DNA from 3 places in the Variovorax sp. LjRoot130 genome. Region 3 is predicted to be linked to each of the others. Evidence: predicted binding sites of a transcription regulator. Region 3 holds the regulator's gene; each other region holds the start of a gene.
The links. The regulator FNR, encoded in region 3, switches genes on or off when oxygen is low (the NO sensors DNR and NnrR bind a similar motif). The targets are predictions, from matches to a motif close to TTGATNNNNATCAA.
Positions count from the first base shown of each region.

Region 1: ACSQ86_RS36355 (hemerythrin domain-containing protein) is a predicted target of FNR. The motif match lies at 1,952-1,965, and genes of this name have one in related genera.
Region 2: oxc (oxalyl-CoA decarboxylase) is a predicted target of FNR. The motif match lies at 2,876-2,889, and genes of this name have one in related genera.

Region 1 is NZ_CAXURM020000002.1:1,365,372-1,372,014, reverse strand. Features, by position in the region: gene ACSQ86_RS36370 (universal stress protein) at 1-50, shown strand, start outside; gene ACSQ86_RS36365 (trypsin-like peptidase domain-containing protein) at 52-1,446, shown strand; gene ACSQ86_RS36360 (NUDIX domain-containing protein) at 1,436-1,897, opposite strand; gene ACSQ86_RS36355 (hemerythrin domain-containing protein) at 2,014-2,598, shown strand; gene ACSQ86_RS36350 (YoaK family protein) at 2,835-3,620, opposite strand; gene ACSQ86_RS36345 (hypothetical protein) at 3,802-4,233, shown strand; gene ACSQ86_RS36340 (DUF2933 domain-containing protein) at 4,259-4,510, shown strand; gene ACSQ86_RS36335 (methyltransferase family protein) at 4,491-5,144, shown strand; gene ACSQ86_RS36330 (hypothetical protein) at 5,137-5,433, shown strand; gene ACSQ86_RS36325 (copper-transporting P-type ATPase) at 5,508-6,643, shown strand, end outside.
Region 2 is NZ_CAXURM020000001.1:5,677,511-5,684,153, forward strand. Features, by position in the region: gene frc (formyl-CoA transferase) at 1-989, opposite strand, end outside; gene oxc (oxalyl-CoA decarboxylase) at 1,015-2,802, opposite strand; gene ACSQ86_RS28140 (Crp/Fnr family transcriptional regulator) at 2,957-3,565, shown strand; gene ACSQ86_RS28145 (cytidylate kinase family protein) at 3,567-4,403, opposite strand; gene ACSQ86_RS28150 (tripartite tricarboxylate transporter permease) at 4,422-5,951, opposite strand; gene ACSQ86_RS28155 (tripartite tricarboxylate transporter TctB family protein) at 5,973-6,497, opposite strand; gene ACSQ86_RS28160 (Bug family tripartite tricarboxylate transporter substrate binding protein) at 6,597-6,643, opposite strand, start outside.
Region 3 is NZ_CAXURM020000002.1:1,471,818-1,478,460, reverse strand. Features, by position in the region: gene ccoP (cytochrome-c oxidase, cbb3-type subunit III) at 1-421, shown strand, start outside; gene ccoG (cytochrome c oxidase accessory protein CcoG) at 429-1,868, shown strand; gene ACSQ86_RS36895 (FixH family protein) at 1,889-2,164, shown strand; gene ACSQ86_RS36890 (hypothetical protein) at 2,170-2,415, shown strand; gene fnr (fumarate/nitrate reduction transcriptional regulator Fnr) at 2,396-3,112, opposite strand; gene ACSQ86_RS36880 (sulfite exporter TauE/SafE family protein) at 3,325-4,038, shown strand; gene ACSQ86_RS36875 (hypothetical protein) at 4,062-4,658, shown strand; gene ACSQ86_RS36870 (YgaP family membrane protein) at 5,209-5,424, opposite strand; gene ACSQ86_RS36865 (bifunctional acetate--CoA ligase family protein/GNAT family N-acetyltransferase) at 5,495-6,643, opposite strand, start outside.

The sequences.
Region 1 (6,643 bases), 110 kb from region 3:
CCACGAAGGTGTTGGCGCAATGCACGGTGCCGGTCTTGCTGGTGCGCTGAGATGCTGAGCAAGCCGTTCGCGCGCGGCGTCCTGGCGGCGACGCTCGGCGCACTGGCGTTACTGGGCACCACGCATGCATGGCCTCGCGACGGGCCCTGTCTTGACCCGTCCGACGCGCCGAGGCAGGGCGTCGACTTCGTGGCAGCGGTGGCACGCCAGGCACCGGCTGTGGTGAGCGTGCTGGCGATCGGGCAAGGCACAGAGTGGGGCGACAACGATGACAACGGGATGCTGGCCCGATCCCGACCGGGATCGGAGCGCGCATCTGCGTCGGGCATTGTCGTCAGCGCCGACGGGTACGTGCTGACCAGCGCGCACGTGGTGCTCGGGGCCCAGGAGACAGCGGTCCTCGTAGGCGGGCAGCGTCGTTGGCCGGCCGATGTCGTCGGGCTCGACCGACGCACCGATGTAGCGCTCCTGAAGATCGCCGCGACAAACCTGCCGGTCGCTGCCATCGGCAGCAGCGCGCGCCTCTGCGCCGGAGAATGGGTGGCAGCGCTGGGCGCGCCATTCGGATTCGAGCAAAGCGTGACCGCCGGCTTGGTGAGCGCCAATCCGCGCTTCCTGCCCGGCGGCACCGGCGAGCCCCTGATCCAGACCGACGTCGCGCTCAATCCCGGCAATTCGGGGGGGCCTCTTTTTAACAAGCGCGGCGAAGTCGTCGCGATGAACTCGATGATCTATTCCGCGAGCGGCGGGTATCTAGGGGTGTCGTTCAGCCTGCCGATTGACACGGCCATGCGGATCGCCGCCGAGCTCCGGTCGACGGGGCGCGTGACGCGCGGGCAGATTGGTGCCCGGACTCAGGCGCTCACCTCGGATCTTGCGCTCGCGTTCGGGCTCGACGCTGCGTTGGGGGCGCTGATCGTGCGTGTCGATGCCGGCGGACCGGCGGCGAATGCGGGCCTTCGCAGCGGTGACGTCGTGCTGGGCGTCGACACCAACACGGCGACGGCCTACCCGGAAATCCAGCAGCGCGTTGCGGCTGCCCGCCCCGGCGCTTCGATCACGCTGAGCATCTGGCGTCGCAAGGCGCCGCTAACGGTAAAGCTCACCGTTGCGCAAAGCGCACCCGATCTTCCGCAGCGCGTCGCCTCCCGGGACGGACGCGAGCCGCGCCTGGGACTCGACCTGGTCGAGCGCACAGCCAAGCAGACGGGCGGGCTGCTCGAGCCAGGACTCTATGTGAGATCCACTTCGGGATCCGCCCAGCGGGCAGGTCTTCGCTTCGGCGACGTGATCCTGGCTGTCAACGATGTCGGCGTCTCCGGGATCAGCGATCTGGACAGAGCGCTCGAATCGGTCCCGCAGGGCGAGACCGTGGCTCTGCTGATCCGGCGCGGTTCGATCACCACCTTCGTGCCGATGACGCCGCCCATCGGGCTCACGCGCTGAGCGCTTCGAGCCGGTCGATGAAAACGACCAGCCCCGAAAGGATGCTTTTGCGTGCTGCAGCCATCGTGAACCAAGCAGCCCGGTCTGCTTCCGCGAAGTTCTTGAAGTTGCCTGATCGCGGCGGCCATTCGAGCTCGAAGGTGTTGGATTCGAGCGCCTGCGGATCGCAATCGCCTTCGAAGGCCCAGGCCGATACCAGCTTGCCGCTGCGCTGGCCAGCCTCTCCCAGGCTCGCGTGGCGCGTGCCGGGCGTAAAGCCGGTCTCCTCGGTGAATTCCCGTTTGGCGGCGTCAAGGGCAGTCTCGACGCCACTGTCGTATTCGCCCTTCGGAAAGGACCAGGCACCCTCGTTGCGCCGCGGCCAGAATGGCCCACCGGGATGCACCAGCAGGACCTCGAGCACACCGTCATTGCGACGGTACATGAGCAATCCAGCACTTCGCTTCGCCATCTGCGCGCATTGGACCATGCGCTGGGACCTTGCGCAGGTCGAGGCGACCTTCATTTGATCTGCAGCAAGGCCGCGTCCCGAACTCTATGGGAGTCTAGAGCCTTCCAAGGATTTGTATGACTCACACCACCACCAGAATCATCCGCGACGAGCACTCGGCCCTGTCGGCCATGCTGCGTTCCGTCCTGTTGCTCTTGGCGCAGCATCGACGGCAAGGCACGCTGCCTGACTTCGGCGCGCTGCGGGCGATGCTGTTCTACGTCGACGAGTTTCCCGAGAAGCGGCACCACCGCAAGGAGTCGGAGTTGCTGTTTCCGAAGCTGCGTGCGCGGACACCGCTTTCGCGCGAACTGCTCGATCGCCTGGACGATGACCATGCGCGTGGCGAGCGAAGAATCCGCGAGGTCGAACACGCCTTGCTCGGCTTCGAGATGATCGGCGAGCCGCGCCGGCAGGCTTTCGAGGAGGCGGCAGAGCGCTATGTTGATTTCTATCTTGCTCACATGGCGATGGAAGAAAGGGAGATCCTGCCGTTGGCCGAACGGGTGCTCACTGACGACGATTGGGCAGACCTCGACGAGGCGTTCAGCACCAACCGCGATCCATTGACCGGATGCGAACCTGAAGCGGACTACCGCGCGCTCTTCACGCGCATTGTCAATGCAGTGCCTGCGCCGATCGGGTTGGGCGCAGCCAGCTGACGTCGTGCCTCGGTCAATGCGCCCGGAAGACGTCCGTCGCCGGGTGCGATGCGGGCTGGACCGCTTCGGGCGGAGAGCGCATTTCGATCGCGGACGTTGTGTCGGCGGTAGGCGATCGTGCCCCTGATTGCCCTGGCCCTCAGGTGGCCTTGCCGAACGTGGTGCTGGTGCAGTAGGGAGGTCGATGCGACCCAGGACGTCTTGCACGAGTCACCGGCTCTCGCGAGAGGAGGGCGTCAATTGCTCTTTCGCGAGTGCCTGGCCGCGCGGCCCCAGCGACGCGCAAGAGTCGTCAGATCGTCGGCCGCCGGAACTATCGCAAGCCCCAGCAGTACCAGGGCGAGAGGCACGGTCGAGACGTAGCCGACGTGCTTGAAGCCGACAGCGCCAAGCACACCGCCAACAAAGAAGAAAACAACGAGAAGCGTGAGAACGCGCAGGCGGTCTCGGTTGGCCAATACGCGCAGATGCGAAGGCGGGCCGGCGGCATTTCGATAGAACAACTTCCCAAGCTCGATGCCGATGTCGGTCACGATGCCGGTGAGGTGGGTGGTTCGAATTTCGGCGTGCGACAGCTTGGTGATCACCGCGTTCTGCAGTCCCATGATGAAACAGAGAAGCATCACCGTCACTGGAACAAAAAGGCCTCGCATATCGGACAGTCGGGCACCAAGGACGCCGAAGCAGATCAACAAAGAGGCCTCCGTCAACAGCGGCAGCGCGTACTCGCTGTGCATTCGGCGGCGCCGTGCGTAGTTGACCAGGACCGCTGAGCTCGCAGCGCCTGCGAGGAACGACAACAGCCCGCCCGCCCCGCTGAGCACCACGTCGTATACGCCCAGGACAAGGTTGTCGGCCATCGAAGAGACGATGCCCGTCATGTGAGAGGTGTACTGCTGGACGGCCAGGAACCCACCGGCATTGATGGCCCCGGCCACGAATGCCAATGCGAATCCCAGGTGGCGATTCGCATTCGCGGTTCGTTTTCGGCCTGTAAGGCGCCTTGCGTAGTTGATGGGCATTTCGATGGCGAAATCCAGATGTTACGCGTCCGGCAATAGATCCCGGTGGTAGCGAACGGAAGGTCCGCACAGATGTTGCATCAGGCCGCGCGATTGATATTCGTCAAGGAAGCCAGCAACTGCAGCGAGCATGCTCTTGGCGATTGCCACCGATTTTGCATTCGCATCGAAAGGAACTGAAATGAAGAAGATGATCCTCATCACCGCAGCGCTGATGTCGCTTGCCGGTTGTTCATCGTTCCCAGGGGCGGGAGCCAAAAAGGCGGATGAACACGCCGCACATCACCCCGCGAGCACCGCAGCGAAGGCCGACACCGCCAAGGTTGACGAGCAAATGAAGCTGATGCAGGACATGCATCAGAAGATGAAGGCCGCCAAGACGCCGGCAGAGCGTGCGGCGCTGATGAAGGACCACATGAGCGCGATGCAGGGCGGCATGACCATGATGAGCCAGATGAGGAGCGGCATGCCGAGGCAAGACGGTGGCAAGTCCTCGATGCCGGCGGAGCCGCCCATGCAGAAAGACATGATGGAGCGCCGCATGGACATGATGGAAATGATGATGCAGATGATGATGGACCGGGAAGCGGCGAAGCCGCCGGCAGCCAGGTAGCGTCCTCGGTCATGGAGGCGTGGAGATGGATACGCGAAACAACGAATCGCCGACATTCTGGCGCTCGCCCGGCGGAATCGCCCTGCTTGTCGTCGCGCTCGTCGGCGGCTTCTTCCTGTACGCCGAGCACCGGGCACATTTGCTCGGAGTGCTCCCATTGATTCTCGTGCTTGCCTGTCCGTTGATGCACGTCTTCATGCATCACGGGCACCGTCATGGCGGGCATTCTCGAGGCCGCAGCCCACGGGAGCCGGACAATGAACAGCGCCAACAATGACTACGGCCTCTGGGGCCTGGTATTGCTGAACTCCTTCATCTTCGTGGGGTTCGCCTACAGCTTCTTCAAGCCGACCACGCTTCGGGACTGGAGGAGCTTCGGTGCGTACTCGGCCTTCATCGTGGCGCTCTTTGCGGAGATGTACGGCTTCCCGCTGACGATTTTCCTGTTGTCCGGCTGGCTCGGCGCCAAGTTCCCCAATGTCAACCTGTTCGGGCACGAGGCAGGACACCTCTGGTGGCTGTTCACTGGCCAGCACGGCAATCCGCACAGCGGCGTGTTGCATATCCTGAGCTTCGTTGCCATCTTCGCCGGCTTCGCGCTGTTGTCCAAGGCGTGGCAGGTGTTGTATTACGCGCAGCGGCGACACGAACTCGCGACAGCCGGCCCATATTGCTTCATCCGGCATCCGCAGTACGTTGCGTTCGTTCTCATCATGTTCGGCTTTCTGCTTCAGTGGCCGACGGTGCTGACGCTCGCTATGTTCCCGGTCCTGGTCGTGATGTACGTTCGGCTGGCGATGTCCGAAGAGCGCGATTCGGAGCGCGAGTTCGGAGACCCATGGCGGGCATACGCGGCGGTGACACCGCGCTTTCTTCCCTCATGGGGGCGTGCTCGCCATCGGCATGCCTAGCGTTTCGCCTCGCATCAAGAGCGCCGAGCTGCTGTCTGGCATCGGCGCCACCGTCCTCGGACTGGGTCTGGGGTTGCTCGCGCCGATGCCGATGCAGCGATTCGCGCTGCCCTTGCTCGGCGCCGGCGTGCTGCTGCATGGCGCGGGTATGACGCTCAAGCATCGGCTGGAGATCGGCGAGCGCGAACCGCAGTGGTGGGAGCTCGCCGTGTTCTGGGCATGCTGGGCCGGCTTGCTGGCAACTCTCGGATCGGTGGCTTACCTGCTCGTTGCCCCGTCTTCGGGCTGAAGCAAGCACCGAGGGGCGGCTTGACCTTCCCCCCGTGGGAAGGCACAGACTGCATCAATTTCGCGGGAAAGAACATGCCATCGACCTCCGACACCTCAGCCGACCTTCACGCGCACCACCACGCGACGCATCAGGGCCATCGCGACCACGGGGTGCAGCCAGGCCGAGCGTCTTCTCCGTCGACGATGACGCCAAAGGCGAACGCCAAGGACGTCGAGTACACGTGTCCCATGCATCCGCAGGTGCGCCAGATGGGGCCGGGGAACTGTCCCATCTGCGGCATGGCGCTCGAGCCGGTGATGGCCACGTCCCAGACGGGCGATAGCCCCGAGTTGAGGGACATGACGCGTCGCTTCTGGGGTGGCCTGGTGCTCACCCTTCCGGTGTTTGTGCTGGAGATGGGCGCGCACTTGGTCGATATCCATCACCTGATCGGACAGCAGGCCTCGAACTGGGCGCAGCTTGTGTTCGGAACGCCCGTGGTGCTATGGGCCGGTTGGCCGTTCTTCGTGCGAGCGTGGCTCTCCGTCAAGAACCGGAGTCTGAACATGTTCACCCTGATCGCGCTCGGGACCGGCGTGGCCTGGGTCTACAGCATCGCAGGCACGCTCGCGCCCCAGCTGTATCCTTCGCAGTTCCGCCTGCCAGATGGTGCGGTGGCCATCTACTTCGAGGCCGCGGCGGTGATTACAGTGCTGGTGTTGCTGGGGCAGGTCCTGGAGCTGCGCGCTCGCGAGAAGACCTCGGGCGCCATTCGCGCCCTGCTCGAACTCGCACCCAAGACGGCCATTCGGGTGAAGCCGGATGGGTCCGACGAGACGGTTCAGCTCGACATCGTCCAGGTCGGTGAGCTGCTGCGCGTTCACCCGGGCGAGAAGGTGCCGGTCGACGGCGAGTTGACGCAGGGCCGGGGCACGGTCGACGAGTCGATGATCACCGGAGAGCCGATGCCGGTCGCAAAAGCGCCTGGCTCCAAGGTCACCGCGGGAACGCTCAACCAGACCGGCGGCTTCGTCATGCGCGCGCAGAAGGTGGGCGTCGATACGTTGCTCTCGCAGATCGTCCAAATGGTGGCTGCCGCGCAAAGAAGCCGCGCGCCGATCCAGCGCATGGCCGACCAGGTGGCAGGGGCGTTCGTGCCGGCGGTGATGGCGGTCGCTGTGCTGACGTTTGTCGCCTGGCTCGTCTGGGGTCCTAGCCCAGCCTTCTC
Region 2 (6,643 bases), on a different contig from region 3:
ATGTCGACCGCCTCGAACTTGGTCTTGTCGGCCAGCCAGTCCTCGATGGTTGCGAAGATCGCGGTGATGTGCGGCTGGCGTGCCTTGGCCGTCATGTAGTCGGGGTCGGTCTTCCATTCGGGCTTGCCGATGGCGTCGCAGATCGGGGCCCAGGCGTGGCCCTGCACGGTGAAGTAGATGTACGCGTTGGGGTCGGTTTCCCAGCCCTTGCACTTGAGCACCCAGCCCGGCTGGCCGCCGCCGCCGGCATTGCCGCCGCGCGGAACCACGTCGCTGAAGGTGCCATGCGGGTACTGCGGGTACTCTTCCAGGTAGCCGAGCTTGTCCAGGCGCAGCTGGTCGCGCATCTTCACGCGGCAGAGGTTGAGCACCGCGTCCTGCATCGCGCAGGCCACGCGCTGGCCCTTGCCGGTCTGCTGGCGGCCGATGATGGCGGTCAGGATGCCGATCGCCAGGTGCATGCCGGTGTTGCTGTCGCCCAGGGCGGCGGCGCTGACGGTCGGCGGGCCGTCCCAGAAGCCGGTGGTCGAGGCGGCGCCGCCGGCGCACTGCGCGACGTTCTCGTAGACCTTGAGGTCGTCGTAGTGGTGGCCGTCGCTGAAGCCCTTGACCGAGGCGACGATCATCTTGGGGTTCAGTTCCTGGATGCGCTCCCAGGTGAAGCCCATGCGGTCGAGCGCGCCGGGGCCGAAGTTCTCGACCAGCACGTCGGATTCGCGGATCAGCTTCTCCAGCACCACCTTGCCCTCGGGCTGCTTGGTGTCCAGCGTCAGCGAGCGCTTGTTGCTGTTGAGCATGGTGAAGTAGAGCGCGTCGACGTCGGGGATGTCGCGCAGCTGGGTGCGCGTGACGTCGCCGGAGCCCGGGCGCTCGACCTTGATGACGTCGGCGCCGAACCAGGCCAGCATCTGCGTGCAGGCGGGACCGGCCTGGACATGGGTGAAGTCGATGATCTTGATGCCGTTGAGTGGTTTGTTGCTGCTGCTCATGGGATATCTCCTGTGTTGCCTGGGATTACTTCTTCTTCGCCGTCGCCGGGTTCAGACTGGTGATGCGGCCGCTTTCGGTGCCGGCGGTCTCGTCGATCACGGCGTTGATCAGGGTCGGCCGGCCGGAGGCGACGGCCTCGGCGAGGGCCTTTTCCAGCTCGTCGGCGGTGGTGGCGTTGACGCCGACGCCGCCGAAGGCTTCGATCAGCTTGTCGTAGCGCGCGTTCTTGACGAACACGGTCGGCGCCACGTCGGGCGTGCCGCTCACGTTCACGTCGGTGCCGCGGTAGACGCCGTTGTTGTTGAAGACGACGATGCAGATGGGCAGGTTGTAGCGGCAGATGGTTTCGACTTCCATGCCGCTGAAGCCGAAGGCGCTGTCGCCCTCGATGGCGATCACCGGCTTGCCGGTGACCACGGCCGCGGCGACCGCGAAGCCCATGCCGATGCCCATGATCCCCCAGGTGCCCACGTCGAGGCGCTTGCGCGGCTCGTACATGTCGACGATGCTGCGCGCGAAGTCCAGCGTGTTGGCGCCTTCGTTGACAACGATGGCATCGGGCCGCGCCTTCACCTGATCGCGGATCACGCTGAGCGCGCTGTGGAAGTTCATCGGCGAGGGCCGGGCAGCCAGCGTGGCGGCCATCTTCGACAGGTTCTTGTCCTTGCGCTCGGCGATGGCGCCGGTCCAGTCGGCCGGCGGCTTGGCCCACTTGGCGTCGACGCCGGCCAGGAGCGCCGCCACGCAGGAGCCGATGTCGCCGATCACCGGCGCGGCGATCGCGACGTTGCTGTCGATCTCGGTCGGCGCGATGTCGATCTGGATGAACTGCTTGGCGCCCTTCTCCTGGGCCCAGGTCTTGCCCTTGCCGTGCGACAGCAGCCAGTTGAGGCGCGCGCCGACCAGCATCACGACGTCGGCTTCCTGCAGCACATAGGAACGCGCGGCCGCGGCCGACTGCACATGGGTGTCGGGCAGGAGGCCCTTGGCCATCGACATCGGCAGGTAGGGGATGCCGGTCTTCTCGATCAGCGCCCGAATGTCGGCGTCGGCCTGCGCATAGGCCGCGCCCTTGCCCAGCAGGATCAGCGGTTTCTTGGCACTCTTGAGCAGATCGAGCGCGCGCTTCACCGCGTCGGGTGCCGGAATCTGGCGCGGCGCCGGATCGACCACCTTGATCAGCGATCGCTTGCCGGCAGCCGCGTCCATGGTCTGAGCGAACAGCTTGGCCGGCAGGTCGAGGTACACGCCGCCCGGGCGGCCCGACAGGGCCGAGCGGATCGCCCGCGCGATGCCGACGCCGATGTCCTCGGCATGGAGCACGCGGAAGGCCGCCTTGCACAGCGGCTTGGCGATCGCGAGCTGGTCCATCTCCTCGTAGTCGCCCTGCTGCAGGTCGACGATCTCGCGCTCGCTCGAGCCGCTGATCAGGATCATCGGGAAGCAGTTGGTGGTGGCATTGGCCAGCGCGGTCAGGCCGTTGAGGAAGCCGGGCGCCGACACCGTCAGGCAAATGCCGGGCTTCTGCGTCAGGAAGCCGGCGGCCGCGGCCGCGTTGCCGGCGTGCTGCTCGTGACGGAACGAGATCACGCGCATGCCTTCGGCCTGCGCCATGCGCGTGAGGTCGGTGATCGGGATGCCGGGCAGGCCGAAGATGGTGTCGATGTCGTTCAGCTTCAGCGCGTCGATCACCAGGTGGAAGCCATCGGTCGTTTCGCGGGCCGGCGCGTCGTCGGTCATGTTCTTGAGCGCGCGCTGGAGCGTGTCGTCGGCCGCCAGGGCTGCCTGTTTGTCTGTGCTAACTGAAGACATGTCTCTCCTTTTGCTTTGGATGAATGGCCGGGGGCCGAGCCAAGACTATGATTCGGGCCCAGGCTTTCAGCTGTTGACCGCGGTCAACTTTCCGGAAAACGTTCGCCGTACCGATGAACCGGCGGTTGTTGCGAAATCGAGCAAGACGGGAACCATGACGTTGTTGGAAAACCACCCGGAAAAAAACATCATCCGAGCCCAGCTCCGGCAAAACATCCTTCTCAAGGATCTGAGCGAGAGCGACCGCGCCGAACTGGAAACCCATCTCTCCGTGGTGGACGGCAACAAAGGCGACTTCCTGCTGCACCAGGGCGTGCGCGAGATGGAGCAGTACTTCATCCTCGACGGCATCCTCAAGCGGGTGGTGAGCAATCCGGAGGGCAAGGAAATGATCCTGCGCTTCGCCGACGAGAACGACATGGAGACCAGCTATGCCGCGCTGCGGCTGGGGACGCCCACGCCGTACGGCATCGTGTGCGTGACCAAGGCGCGCGTGGCCAGCCTGCCGCTGAAGGAATGGATCGCGTTCCTGAACCGGCATGCGGAAGCCAAGGAGCTGTTCGAGTTCAGCGTCATGCGCGGGATGAGCGAGATCATGGCGCACACCATCACGCTGCACCTGCTCGACGCGCCCGGCCGCGTGCACCGCTTCATGCGCAAGCATCCGGAGCTGGTGGATCGCATTCCGAGCAAGGAACTGGCCTCCTATCTCAATCTCTCCGCGGAAACCCTGAGCCGCCTGAAAAAGCGCGGAAAGATCTAACTCAGGTCTGCTTGGATGAGGCGAACAGCCGCGAGCTGGTCATCAGCCTCAGCTGGTTGTCGACGCTGTGCACGCCGGCCACCGCCGCCGCAACATCCTCGGTCTGGCTTCGCTCTTCCGTGTCGAGCACGATCCCGCGCAGTGCGACCTGCCCTTGCCTGGCGTTGATCGTGATGTTGATATCGCGCGTCGCCGCATGCTCTTTCAGCGCCGCGCGAACGCGCGCCTCCAGCGCCATGTTGGCGAGCATGGCGCGCGATTCGGCGGTCTCGGCGAACTCCGGTCGGCTCGCCAACAGGCAGATCTGCTCCACGCAGCTCTCGACCGACACGCGGTCCGTGTTGAGCACCAGGTCGTAGAGCACCGGGTCGCCCCAGGTGACGCCGAACTGGTCGTTCATGCGCGAGGCATGCGCCTGGTCACTGCGGCGCAGCTCGGCTTCCGCGAATTCGACATCGTCGGTGCCCAAGTGGCCCATCAGCCATTCGACCCGCTTCTTGAACGAGCGCGTGATGCGCACGCACACCACGTGCGGCACGGGGCGCAGCAGGCAGGTGGCGCCCCAGCCGCGCAGCACGACATTGCCGCGGTCGGCCAGCGCGAACAGTTCTTCCGCGGTGTAGAGGGCGACGCTGCGCCGGTCGGTGGTGAGCCGCTCCACCAGCCCCGCCTTGCCGTCGCGCAGGCGGCCGATCAGGCTGGTGGACACCTGCGCCCGGTCGGCCACGCGCTCGATGGCCTCGTGGCGCATGACGGCCAGGCCGAGCGACTCGGCGAGCCGCAGCGACACATCCTTGGCGAGGGAACCCATCTCCTGGGTCATTGCGATGACGGGCATGTGGCCTCCTCTGCGCTTTCAGTCCACCGGCCGCTCGACGGCGAACTCGTCAGACTTTTTTGGCTTGATCAACGCCATCACTTTCGAGATGAGCGGCCAGAAGAGCATGGTCAGCGCCAGCGTGGTGATGCCGCCGACCAGCGGGTTCGACCACATGATCATGACGTCGCCCTGCGAGACCAGCATGGCCTGGCGGAACGAGTCTTCGGCCTTGTCGCCGAGCACCAGCGCGAGCACCAGCGGCGCCAGCGGGAAGTCGAGCTTCTTGAAGATGTAGCCCACCACGCCGAAGCCGAGCATGAACCAGATGTCGAGCATCGCGTTGTGCACGGTATAGGCGCCGATCGCGCAGATCACGATGATCACCGGCGCGATGATCGAGAACGGAATGCGCAGGATCGAGGCGAACAGCGGCACCGTGCTCAGCACCACGATGAGGCCGACGATGTTGCCGAGGTACATGCTGGCGATCAGGCCCCAGACGAAGTCCTTCTGTTCGACGAAGAGCAGCGGACCCGGCTGCAGCCCCCAGATCAGCAGGCCGCCGAGCAGCACCGCAGCGGTCGGCGAACCGGGAATGCCGAGCGCCAGCATCGGCAGCAGCGCACTGGTGCCGGCGGCGTGCGCAGCGGTCTCGGGCGCCACGACGCCTTCCATTTCGCCGGTGCCGAACTTAGTGCCGTTCTTCGACATCTTCTTGGCCAGGCCATAGCTCATGAACGAGGCCGGCGTGGCGCCGCCGGGCGTGATGCCCATCCAGATGCCGATCAGCGAGCTGCGCAGCGAGGTCACCCAGTACTGCGGCAGTTGCTTCCAGGTCTGCAGCACTACCTTGGGATCGATCTTCGCGCTCTTGCCGGAGAACTTGAGGCCTTCCTCCATCGACAGCAGGATCTCGCCGATGCCGAACAGGCCGATGACCGCGATCAGGAAGTCGAAGCCGCGCATCAGCTCGGGCTGCCCGAAGGTGAGGCGCAGCTGGCCGGTCACGGTGTCCATGCCGACGCTGGCCAGCGCGAAGCCGAGCGCCATCGACGCCAGGATCTTGAAGGGCGAGCCCTTGCCCATGCCGACGAAGCTGCAGAAGGTCAACAGGTACACCGCAAAGAATTCGGGCGAGCCGAACTTGAGCGCGAACTTGGCCACCAGCGGCGCCAGGAAGGTGATCATCACCACCGCCAGGAAGGCACCCACGAAGGACGAGGTGAAGGCGGTGGTCAGCGCCGCACCGGCCTTGCCCTGCTGGGCCATCGGATAGCCGTCGAAGGTGGTGGCCACCGACCACGGCTCGCCCGGGATATTGAACAGCACGGAGGTGATGGCGCCGCCGAACAAGGCACCCCAGTAGATGCACGACAGCATGATGATGGCCGAGGTCGGCGACATCGTGAAGGTGAGGGGCAGCAGAATGGCCACCCCGTTCGCCCCGCCCAGCCCCGGCAGCACGCCGATCAGCACGCCGAGGATGATGCCGACGAACATCAGGCCGATGTTCATCGGCGTCAGGATCACTGCAAAGCCCTGCATCAGGGCACTGATTTCTTCCATTTCGCGTTCGCTCCCAGAGATTCAGTAGCCGAGAAAGCGAAGAGGATCCAGCGCGCCTTTGAAAAGGGGCACCTTGAACCACACTTCGAACATGAAGAAGAAGAGCGTGTTGACGGCCAGCGCGATGAGGACGCTCTTGACCCACGAGTACTTGCCCAGAACGATCATGAACAGCGCGATGTAGAGCGCCGATGCGATGTACAGCCCCAGGAAGGAAACGGCCAGCACATACACCGTCGCCGGAACCAGCACCGACATCACGCGCTTCAGCTGCTCCGAATCGACGAAGACCTCGGTCTTCCTGTTCTTGCCGAGCAGGGCTTGATACAGGATGCCGGCGCCCGAGATGGTGATGATCAGGCCGATGTAGAAGGGAAAGTAGCCCGCCCCGGGGCCGTCGGTGGTCCAGCCGGCGCCCAGCCTGCGGCTTTCGAAGATCACGCCCAGGCCGATGATCAACAGGACCGCCGCAACCACCGCTTCGACCAGGTTGGTGGCAACGCCCGTGCGCGCCGCGGCGTCGCCGGATTTCTCGTCGTGCTCCATGGAGCCCCCATCGTGTGTGTGTGTGATGAAAACCAATGCGGCGCCCTCGCCATCCCCCGCGCGGGGTGATGGCTGTCGCGTTCGCCGCTCGGCGCCCGGTTACTTGCTGCTGGCGGCCAGGAAGCCGGCTTCGGTCATCAGGGTGC
Region 3 (6,643 bases):
GTTGCACGGCGGCGCACCGGAGAAGATCAAGGAATCGATCACCCGGGGGCGCACCGGCGTGATGCCGCCGATGGCCGAGGCGGTCGGCACCCCCGAGGATGTCAAGAACGTCGCCAACTATGTGCTGAGCCTGTCGGGCAGCCCGCACGATTCGGTCCGCGCCGGCCTGGGCAAGAGCAAGTTCAGCGCCTGCGCGGCCTGCCATGGCATCGGCGGCGTCGGCAACCCCGCCATGGGCGCGCCGAACCTGGCCGACAAGGTCTGGCTGCACGGCTACGGGCAGGAGGCGATCATCTCGATCATCAACACCGGCAGGACCAATCAGATGCCGGCCCAGCAGGGCCGCCTGACCGAGGCCCAGATCCATGTGCTGGCCTCCTATGTCTGGGGCTTGTCGAACAAGCCTGCCGCTGCGCCCTAGGGCTGTCATGAAGGATGCCGCTTCCGCGTCGACCCCGGTGAGGCGCCGGGTGATCCCGATCGCCGCCGTTAAGGAAGGTGGCGGCCTGTTCGCCGCGCACCAGAAGGTCTATCCCCGCACGGTGCGCGGCGTCTTCGCGCGCTGGCGCTGGGCCATGGTGTTCCTGACGCAGCTCGTGTTCTATGGCCTGCCCTGGCTCGAGTGGGGGCAGCGCCAGGCGGTGCTGTTCGACCTGGGCGCGCGGCGCTTCTACATCCTCGGGCTGGTGCTGTATCCGCAGGACCTGATCTACCTGACCGGGCTGCTGGTGATCTCGGCGCTGTCGCTCTTCCTCTTCACCGCGGTGGCCGGGCGGTTGTGGTGCGGCTATGCCTGTCCGCAAACCGTCTACACCGAGATCTTCATGTGGGTCGAGCAAAAGATCGAAGGCAACCGCATCGCGCGCATGCGCCTGGACGAAGGCGACTTCTCGCTCGAGAAGCTGGTCAAGAAGTGGTTCAAGCACATCGTGTGGCTCGGCATCGCGCTGTGGACCGGCTTCACCTTCGTCGGCTACTTCACGCCGATCCGCGAGTTGGGCCTGGAGTTCCTGCAGACGCGCATGGGTTCGTGGGAGGTGTTCTGGGTCTTCTTCTACGGCTTTGCGACCTACGGCAATGCGGGTTTCATGCGCGAGCAGGTCTGCATGTACATGTGTCCCTATGCGCGCTTCCAGAGCGCCATGTTCGATCGCGACACGCTGATCGTGAGCTACGACAGCGAGCGTGGCGAGCCCCGCGGGGTGCGTTCCAAGAGCAGCAATGCCCGCGCTCAGGGACTTGGCGACTGCATCGACTGTTCGTTGTGCGTGCAGGTCTGCCCGACCGGCATCGACATCCGCAAGGGGCTGCAGTACGAGTGCATCGGCTGCGGGCTCTGTGTGGACGCCTGCAACACCGTGATGGACAAGATGGCCACACCGCGAGGTCTGATCCGCTACGCGACCCAGAACGGCATGGCCGGCCATTGGACGCCGAGGCAGGTGCTGCGCCGCGTGCTGCGCCCACGGGTGCTGATCTACACGGGCTTGCTCGCTGCGCTGACGATGGGGGTGCTGGCGAGCCTGGTCGTGCGCATGCCGCTGAAGGTCGACGTGGTGCGCGACCGGGCTTCGCTCGCGCGCATCGTCGAGGGCGGCCAACTCGAGAACGTCTATCGCCTGCAGATCATGAACGCGACCGAGCAGGTACAGCGCTACCGCATCGAAGCCAGGGGGCTGGAAGGCTTGAGCGTGTCGCCGCCTGATCCGGTCGAGGTCGGTTCTGCGCAGTCGCGCTGGGTCGCGGTGCGCCTGCAGCTCCCCTACGGCAGCGCCACCGCGGGTTCCCACGTCGTGCACTTCGACGTGCGCTCGGCCGACGGCAGCGCGCAGGTGTCGGAGAAGGCGACCTTCCTGGTGCCTCGTTGAGTTGGCAAAGAGGAGACAAGATGGACGATCATGCGATGACTTCCCCGAAGAGCGAACCCTGGTGGCAGTTCCCGCTGCTGTGGATGGTGATGGCCGGGCCCGCGGTGGTCGTCGTCGCCAGCTTCGTGACGCTCTGGCTCGCCCTGCGCACGCCCGATCCGGTGGTGGCGCCAGACTACTACCGCCAGGGCATCGAGATCAACAAGCATCTGATCGAAAAGAAACTGATGCCCGCGCTGGCGGGCCGCAATCATGCGGCAACGCCTGATGCCGACCTGCCCGCACCCAGGCGCTGATGGTCATGAAGACGCGCAACTGGATGTCGATTCTCTGGCCCGCCTTTCTGCTGGCGAGCGCGGCCGAACTGCTGGTGTTTGCACTGGTCGACCCCGGCGACCTCCACTGGCGCGGCGAGGCCGTCGGCCTGTCCCGCCAGACAGTCTATGCGGCCGGCTTCTTCGTCTTCTGGCTGCTGGCGATAGGGTCGAGCGCGCTGACGCTGCTTTTGACCAGGCCGGCCTCCGAGATCAACAGCCGGGAGGATTGACGATGCGCCGGAGCGCCTCGGCGTCGACGATGCGAAGATTGCGCTTCTCCACCTCGACGATCCCATCCTCCATGAACTTGGAGAGCGTTCGGCTCACGGTTTCGAGGGTGAGTCCGAGGTAGCTGCCGATCTCCTCGCGGGTCATGCGCAGCACGAACTCGGAGCGCGAGAAACCGCGCGCGTGCAGGCGCTGCACGAGGTTGAGCAGAAAAGCCGCGAGGCGTTCCTCGGCCCGCATGCTTCCCAGCAGCAGCATCACCCCGTGCTCGCGCACGATCTCGCGGCTCATGATCTGATGCACGTGGCGCTGCAGCGCCGCGACCTCGCGCGACAGTTCCTCGATTCGGTGAAAGGGCATCACGCAGACCTCGGCATCCTCGAGCGCGACCGCGTCGCAGGTGTGCTGGTTGTTGACGATGCCGTCGAGGCCGATGATTTCGCCGGCCATCTGGAAACCGGTGACCTGGTCGCGCCCATCCTCGGTCGCCACGCGGGTCTTGAAGACACCGGTGCGGATCGCATAGAGCGAGGTGAAGGGCTCGCCGTTGCGAAAGAGCGTCTCGCGTCGTCGGACCTTGCGCCGCGTGGCCACGATCTCGTCGATGCGTTTCAACTCGCTCGGCTCCAGCCCCGCGGGCATGCACAGCTCGCGCAGGGTGCAACTGGAGCAGGCGACCTTGATGTGTTCGGCTTTCATGGAGGGCGTCGAGGGTTGCAGTGATTCTGTGACGCGGTGCGCCGCCCAGGCTTGATGCACATCAAGGATGACGGGTCGACCTGCCCGCATAGTGGGTCATTGCTTGCCAGACCCACCGCCGCAATGAACACATCTCTCGCCCTCGCCCCTGCCGATTCATCTCGCGTCCCGGCCGAGCACAACCGCACGCGCTTCTCGCGCATCGTCTGATCATGCAGACTGCGCTCGCCAGCACTGCGCTCCTGATGGGATTGGTCGGCGGGCCCCATTGCGTCGCGATGTGCGGTGCTGCCTGTGCCGGCGTGATCCGCATCGTGCGCGTGCCGGTGGATGGTGGTGTGGCGCCGCTTTCGGCGAGCCCTCCGGCCGTTTCCGCATCCGTCGCCTTCCATGCGGCCCGTATCGCGGGCTATACGGCTGCCGGGGCGGCCGCCGCAGCGGCGATGCAGAGCCTCGGGTTCGCAAGCGAACAGGTCGCGGCGTTGCGTCCTCTGTGGGTGCTGCTTCATGTGTTCGTGCTCGCCTGGGGCCTGGTGCTCGCCGCACTCGGGCGACAGCCACTCTGGGCGCACCGTATCGGGCGCGCGCTCGCGACGCGCCTGCGGCCGCTCACCGGTTCGATGGCCGGCGTGCTCGCGACGGGTGCGCTCTGGGTCTCCATGCCTTGCGGTCTGTTGTATTCCGCGCTGATGCTTGCCGGGCTGGCCAACGGACCGGCGCAAGGCGCACTGACGATGGCCCTCTTTGCCGTGGGCAGCGGCGTGTCGCTGGTTCTGGCCCCTTGGCTGTGGCAGCGCTTGCGTTCAGGTGCCAGCATTGCGCGCAAGGAATGGGGAACCCGGCTTGCCGGCGGCCTGCTTGCGGCAGTGGCAATTCAGGCGCTGTGGATCGACCTGAGTCATCAGATCGACATATGGTGCCGCTGAAGGGAGACACCATGAGACGCAACATGATCGCGCTGATCGGACTTTCGGCCGTCTGCGCCGCGCTCATGAGCCCTTGCGCTGCCCAGCAGCGCCCCGCGCAGCCAGACCTTCAGATGCAGGGCATGGCCGCCCATGACGTTGCATATCAGGCGGCTCTCGATGCAGCCTCGGCCACAAGAAACGCGTCCAAGGACGCCGCTGCGGCGTTGCTCAAGGCAAGAAGGTATGCAGCTCGGCCCTCTGATCGCCGCGTGAAGGCGGCCGGCGAAGCGGCACGAAAGACCGGGCTGTCCGCCCATCGCGCTTGGCAAAGGGCGCTTGTTGCAGCCGATCGCGCGACGAGCCAAAGCAAGACAGCGGCCGAGCATGCGGCGCAGGCGAGCGAACAAGCCTCTGTCGCCTGGAATCGGGCGCTCGAGCAGATCGAGGCGGCGTCCGACCAGTTCGCTGGGGCGAGCACGGCGCAAGCCAAGAGCGCCGCGAGCGCTGTCTACGAAGATCTCCGGACAGCGCGCGATGCCTTGCGCATGGCAGCAAAGGCGAGCCACGAGGCCGCTGAGGAATCATGGCGGGCGAAAAGGCGGGCGCTGAGCGGAGAGACAGCTTCGGCCGCGCCTTAGCGCCGGGTTAGCCTTCAATGGAGCACAAACCAGACGGCAGCGGCCCATGTGCATGCGAGTTTGGCAAACAGGGCGGCGGCGATACGCAGCGCGAAGCTGCAACCCCCGCGATGGCGGCCAGGGTACATCGGGTCACCGTGTTGGCGCTGACCGCGACCAAGGCGCCGCGCACGAAGTGATGGTCGGCAAGCGCCCGCCTATGCTGCAACGGCGAAGGTGCGCAGGCCTGCGGCGGCGCGCCGATCACCGTCGCCCTTGCGACCCCTTGCGACGTTCGCGCTCGAAGCCGAGCAGGAGCCCGATGCCCAACGCCACGGCCAGGCCGACGACCGCGCCTGGCCGGGCGAGTTGCTCATACCTTCAGTGTCGCTTGAAGCTGCGCGTTCGCCGAGCCGCCGGCGCGCCAGGGATATCGCGAAGCATCAATCCAGGGTGATCCAGGCAATCAGCGCCTGGAGGGCGAGCCACAGCAGCGCCGCGCCGAGCAGCACCAAGACCGCGACGATCATCCACATGGCAGATCTCCCAAGGCGCCTCGATGGGCCGACATTCACGGTCGTCCTGGCCGGCCCCGAGGGCTGTCGCTGGCACAGGTGCCGACGCCGAGCAGCGCGTAGGCGGGGCAGGCGCCGAAGAGGCCTGTCAGCAGGGGCACGATGCCCAGATATCCCCATGGCCCGATCGTCCCGGCAGCCGACAGGCCGATGAGCGCGGCACCCGCCGTGATGCGCAGCAGGCGATCGGCAGCTCCAACATTCCGCTTCATTGCGCACGCTCCTTGTGGCTTCAATGCCATCCATCGTGCGCCAGACATGGGCGGGCGTCCTTGCGATGGATCAAGGGGTGATGATCGGACTGTTCAATGTCCTGACCACGCGCCGCACGCCCGAATCGGCCGGTTCCGCCGGATCGGCCTCGAAGCCCATGGCGCGCGCCAGGTTCAGCATCCGCGTGTTCTCGCGCAGGATGATGCCCACGAGACGGCCGATTCCGCGGCTCCTGGCGTGCTCGATCAATTGCGCGAACAGCAGCTTGCCGAGCCCGGCGCCCTTGAGATCGGAGCGCACGATAATGGCGAACTCGGCCTCCACCCGGTCGGGATCGCTCACGGTACGGGCCACGCCCAGCGTCTCGGGTGCGCCCTGCGCGTCGGAGCCTTCGGCAATGAAGGCCATCTCACGGTCGTAGTCGATCTGGGTGAGGCGGGCGAGCTCGCTGCGCGGCAGCTCACGCCTTGTCTGGAAGATTCGCATGCGGATGTCTTCCGGGTCGAGTTGCTCCAGAAAGCGCCGGTGCTGCGCCTCGTCCTCGGGGCGGATCGGCCGCAGCGTGATCTCGCGGCCGTTCCAGGTCAGGGTGCGGACCCATTGCGAAGGATACGGAAGGATCGCAAAGCGCTCCGCCCCGGCGACCGGCCGCGCGGCGACGCGAATGCGGGCATCGAGAGCGATGGCGCCCGATTCGTCGACATACAGCGGATTGATGTCGAGTTCCGCCAACTGCGGCAGGTCCGCGAGCATCTGCGACACGGCGATCAGCACGTCGTAGAGCGCGTCCAGCTGAGCCGGCGGATGGTCGCGGTAGCCGGCCAGCAGGCGCGACACGCGCGTGCGCGAGACCAACTCGCGCGCCAGGCTGCGGTTGAGAGGGGGCAGGGCGACGGCGCTGTCGGCGGTGACCTCCACCGCGGTGCCGCCCTGGCCACAGAGGATCACAGGGCCGAACACGCTGTCGATGCTGGCCCCGACAATGACTTCCTGGGCATGAGGCCGACGCACCATCGGCTGCACAGTGAACCCGTCGATGCGCGCATCGGGCCGGGCGATCCGCACGGCCTGCAGCATCTCGCTGACCGCATGGTCCAGCGATGCCTGGTCGCGCAGGTCGAGCCGGACGCCACCGACGTCGGATTTGTGCGTGATGTCGCGCGAGACGATCTTGAGCGCCACCGGGTAGCCGACTTCTCGCGCCGCTAAAAAAATGGC